DNA from 2 places in the Leifsonia sp. SIMBA_070 genome. Region 2 is predicted to be linked to the other one. Evidence: predicted binding sites of a transcription regulator. Region 2 holds the regulator's gene; the other holds the start of a gene.
What was found. Region 2 encodes HspR, which represses chaperone genes until heat shock. Its sites were predicted from a motif close to AAGTTGAGTCNNNNNGACTCAACTT; they were not measured.

Region 1: SB754_RS04135 (ATP-dependent Clp protease ATP-binding subunit) is a predicted target of HspR. The motif match lies at 1,460-1,484, and genes of this name have one in related genera.

What each region holds. Positions count from the first base shown of each region.
Region 1 is NZ_JAWRYK010000001.1:899,236-901,629, reverse strand. Features, by position in the region: gene SB754_RS04135 (ATP-dependent Clp protease ATP-binding subunit) at 1-1,441, opposite strand, end outside; gene SB754_RS04130 (aldo/keto reductase) at 1,577-2,394, opposite strand, start outside.
Region 2 is NZ_JAWRYK010000001.1:3,104,366-3,106,759, reverse strand. Features, by position in the region: gene SB754_RS14675 (nucleotide exchange factor GrpE) at 1-291, shown strand, start outside; gene SB754_RS14670 (DnaJ C-terminal domain-containing protein) at 406-1,407, shown strand; gene SB754_RS14665 (heat shock protein transcriptional repressor HspR) at 1,410-1,823, shown strand; gene SB754_RS14660 (cysteine hydrolase family protein) at 1,906-2,394, opposite strand, start outside.

The DNA.
Region 1 (2,394 bases), 2.2 Mb from region 2:
TCTCGTCGCGCAGGCGCGACGCCTCCTCGTAGTGCTCGGCGGCGACGGCCGCGTTCTTCTCGGACTCCAGGGTGGCCAGACGCTCCATCAGAGCGGACGAGTCCACGCGCTTGCCCAGCGACAGGCGCAGGCGGGCGCCCGCCTGGTCGATCAGGTCGATCGCCTTGTCGGGCAGGAAGCGGTCCGAGATGTACCGGTCGGAGAGCTCCACCGCTGCGCGGAGCGCGTCGTCGGTGTAGCGGACGCCGTGGTGCTCCTCGTAGGCCGGGCGGAGCCCGTCCAGGATGAGCACGGCGTCCTCGATGGAGGGCTCGCCGACGGTCACCGGCTGGAAGCGCCGCTCCAGCGCCGAGTCCTTCTCGATGCGGCGGTACTCCATGAGCGTGGTCGCGCCGACCAGGTGCAGGTCGCCGCGGGCAAGGCGCGGCTTGAGGATGTTGCCCGCGTCCATGCCGCCGGACTCGCCGGCCCCTCCGGCGCCGACAACGGTGTGCAGCTCGTCGATGAACACGATCAGCTCGTCCGTGCCTGCGCTGATCTCGTCCATGAGCTTGGTGAGCCGCTCTTCGAAGTCGCCGCGGTACCGGGTCCCTGCGACCATCCCCGCGAGGTCGAGCGAGACGACCTTCTTGTCCTGCAACTGCTCGGGCACGTCGCCCGCCACGATCGCGCGGGCGAGGCCCTCGACGATCGCGGTCTTGCCGACGCCGGCCTCGCCGACCAGCACCGGGTTGTTCTTGGTGCGGCGGGAGAGGATCTCCACCGTCTGCTCGATCTCGTCGAGGCGGCCGATGACCGGGTCCAGCTTGCCGTCGCGGGCGAGCTGGGTCAGGTCGGTGCCGAACTGGTCGAGCATCGGGGTCTCGGAGCCGTCCGCGGCCTCCTGGTCGCCCGGCTGCCCGCCGCCGACGGTCGTGCTCTGGCGCATGGCGTCGGTGAGGGCCTCCGGGGTGACGCCCGCGGCCTGCAGCACACGGCCGGCCGGAGCGTCGCGTCCGATCACGAGCGCGAAGAAGACGTGCTCGGGGTCGATGTACGTCGCACCGGAGGCCTGGGCCACCTGGTAGGCGTGGAAGAGGGCGCGCTGCAGCGGTCCGGTGATGGAGGCGCCGTCGGCGTGGATCGTGTCGCCCGGGGCGGGCAGGCGCGACTCGGCGGCCTCGGCGACCCGGGCGGGGTCGACGCCGATGCGGCGCATGGCGTCGGCGGCCGGGTCCTGCTCGGCCATGACGCGCAGCACGTGGAGCGCGTCGAGCTCGCTGTGCCCGTGCTCCAGGGCGAAGCGCCCGGCCTCCGCCAGGATCTCCTGGGTGCGCCGGCTGAGGAAGCGGCTGATGTCGATGGAGCGTGCGTTACGCGCACGCTCACCCGCGAGGTACCGAGCGAGGAACTCGTCGAACGAGTTGGCGCTGTCACCGTCGGGAGTGAAGTTCTCAGGCACGTGTTCTCCTGTTTCTGAAAGTTGAGCCTTGTGCACTCAAGTCCAACGCAGGAGGGGCGGCTTTATTCCGCTGTGCCGCGAATCATCGACAGGGCCGCCGAGCCGTCACTCGCCGGGCCGTCACTCGCCCGGCCGTCACTCACCCGCGTCGAGGGCGTCCAGCGCGGCCACGTCGTCCGCAGAGAGCTCGAAGTCGACGTCGGCGTTCTCGACGATGCGGCTGGGCGTCGTCGACTTCGGCAGCGGCAGGATGTCCTTCTGCAGCAGGTAGCGGATGCTGACCTGCGCGACCGACTTGCCGTACTTCTCCGCGATGCCCTTGATGTCTGGGTTGTCGAGGAGGCGGCCGGTCGCCAGCGGCGAGTACCCCTCGACGAGGATGTCGTGCTCCTTGCTGTAGGCGGTCGTCTCGGGCTGGGTGTTGCCGACGAACCAGCGGATCTGGTTGGCGTGCGGGACGACGTCCGTCGCGTCGATGAGCGACTCCAGGTCGGCGACCACGAAGTTGCTGACGCCGATCGCTCGGGTGCTGCCGGACTCGTACGCCTCCTCGAAGACCTTCCAGACCTCGATGTTGCCGGCGCGGTGGTCGCTGCCCTGCGCGTTCCACGGCCACGGCGCGTGGATGAGGTACAGGTCGATGCGGCCGAGGTCCAGCAGCGCGAGCGAGCGCTCCAGCGCGTGCCGGGCGCCATCGGCGTCCTTCACCTCGGCGGGGCACTTGGTGGTGATGAAGATCTCGTCACGGTCGATGCCGCTGTCGCGCACCGCACGCCTGACACTCGCCTCGTTGCCGTAGGCGCGGGCCGTGTCGATGTGACGGTAGCCGGCGTCGAGCGCCGCACGGACGGAGTCGTAGGTCTCCGGTCCGTCCGGGATCTGCCAGGTGCCGAACCCGATCTTGGGGATGGTGACGCCGTTGGAGAGCGTGAACGTGTCGGTCAGTGCGGGCA
Region 2 (2,394 bases):
CTCATCCCGGTGCTCGACGACCTCGAGCGCGCAGAGAAGCACGGCGACCTGGGCGAGGGCAGCGCCTTCTCGACCATCGCCGCGAAGCTCCGCACCGCGGTCGAGCGACTCGGCCTCACCCCCTACGGCGAGAAGGGCGAGCCCTTCGACCCGCAGATCCACGAGGCGATCTTCCAGCAGCCGACCCCCGGCGTGACGGCGGACACCGTCGCCGAGGTCGTCGAGACCGGCTACCGGCTGGGCTCGACCACCGTCCGGGTGGCCAAGGTCGTCGTCTCGGTGCCGGCCTGAGCAGGCTGAAGCGCACGGCGAAGCGGCGGGACACGCGTCCCGCCGCTTCGCACGCACCGTGCACACACTTTTCCAGCAGACTTCATTCAGACACGCACTCGGAAGGAGGCGCCCGTGGCTAGCCAGGACTGGTTCGACAAGGACTTCTACAAGGTGCTTGGCGTCTCCAAAGACGTCAGCGACGCCGATCTCAAGAAGACGTACCGCAAGCTCGCGCGCAAGTACCACCCCGACTCGAACCCCGGCGACGCCGCCGCGGAGGCGAAGTTCAAGGAGGTCAGCGAGGCCTACTCGGTCCTCAGCGACCCGGAGGAGCGCAAGGAGTACGACCAGATCCGCGCAATGGGCACCGGCGCCCGGTTCACCGCGCCCGGCTCTGGCGCTCAGGGCGGCTTCGACGACGTCTTCGGCGGGATGTTCGGCCAGGGCGGCAACCAGAGGCCGTACTATTCAAGCGGAGGGGCGTTCCCGCAGGGCGGCGAGTTCGACGACGTCTTCGGCGGGCTGTTCGGGAACGGGCGGTTCGGCTCGCCCTCCGGCGGCTACCGCGGCTACGGCGGCCCGACCCGCGGCCGCGACGTGACCGCGCACACCACCATCGACTTCCTCACCGCTACGCGCGGCGAGACCATCACCCTTCAGGCGTCCGACGGCAAGCCGATCAAGGTCAAGATCCCGGCGGGCGTCGCGGACGGCCAGAAGATCAAGCTGCGCGGCAAGGGCCAGCCCAGCCCGGACGGCGGCGAGCCCGGCGACATCGTGCTCACCGTCACCGTGCGCAAGCACCCGGTGTTCGAGCGCGACGGCCTGAACCTGCGTGTCAACATCCCGGTGACCTTCGCGGAGGCCGCGCTCGGCGCGACCATCGAAGTCCCGACCCTGGGCGGCGACCCGGTCAAGCTCCGCGTCGCCCCCGGCACGCCGAGCGGCCGGGTGCTGCGCGTGAAGGGGCGCGGCGTCGAAACGAGCAAGGGCACCGGCGACCTCCTCGCCGTCGTGCAGGTGGCGGTCCCCTCGCACCTGTCGACAGAGGCGAAGGAGGCCCTGGAGCAGTTCGCCGCGAAGCTGCCGGATGAAAACCCGCGGGACGACCTCCTGGCCAAGGCGCGGAGCTGACCGTGGACGAGAACAGCCAGGTCTTCGTGATCTCGATCGCGGCGGAGCTCGCGGGGATGCACCCGCAGACGCTCCGCCAGTACGACCGGCTCGGACTCGTCAGCCCCAGCCGCACAGCCGGCAAATCGCGCCGCTACTCCATGCGCGACATCGCGAAGCTGCAGGAGATCGCCCGCCTCGGCTCCGAGGGCGTCAGCCTGGAGGGCATCCGCCGCATCCTCGAGCTGGAAGACCAGGTGGGCGAGCTCCGCGGGCGCGTCCGCGAGCTGGAGACGGCGCTCGCCGACGAGCTCCTCAACCGGCCCGGCCGCCGCGTCTTCGCCGCCGGCTCCGAGGGTGAGGTCGTCTCGATGCGCGCCGGCACCCGCGTGCGCCGCAGCAACCAGCTCGTCGTCTGGCGCCCCCTCGACCGCTGAACTTCCGCCGAGTGGTGACATCTGGTCGCAATTCGGCGCGAATACGAGCAACGACTCACCACTCGGTGGCCCGAGAACCCCGCTAGAGGGAGGAGACTCCCTGGCCGACGTAGAGGGTGTTCTGGATGCTGTGGGCCTCGCCCGCGGCGATGTCGCCGTCGATCCCGGAGCGCACCTCCCGCATCAGCTTGTGCAGTTCGGCGTGCTTCTCAGGCAGCCGGGCGTGGCCGGTACTGTCCCAGAGGTTCGAGACGGGGAGGGTGTCGCCGGCCTCGACCGCGAGCGTCCACTCCTCCGTGGTCGCCACCGCAGCGAACTCCGACTGCATCGTCACCAGCACGCTGCGGTGCAGCGCGTCGGCCGAGATGGCACCGGCCTCGTTGACGAGGTCGAGCGTCCCCGTCGCGTCGGACAGGAACTCCACGGTGAACCCGAACTCGCCCGCATCCCGCGCGGTGCCCGCGCAGCAGTGCTGTGTCATGTAGCCGGCGATCGTCACCGTGTCGACGCCCGCCGACCGCAGCCACTGCTCCAGGTCGGTACCGGGAAACGCCGACACGCTGGTCTTGCT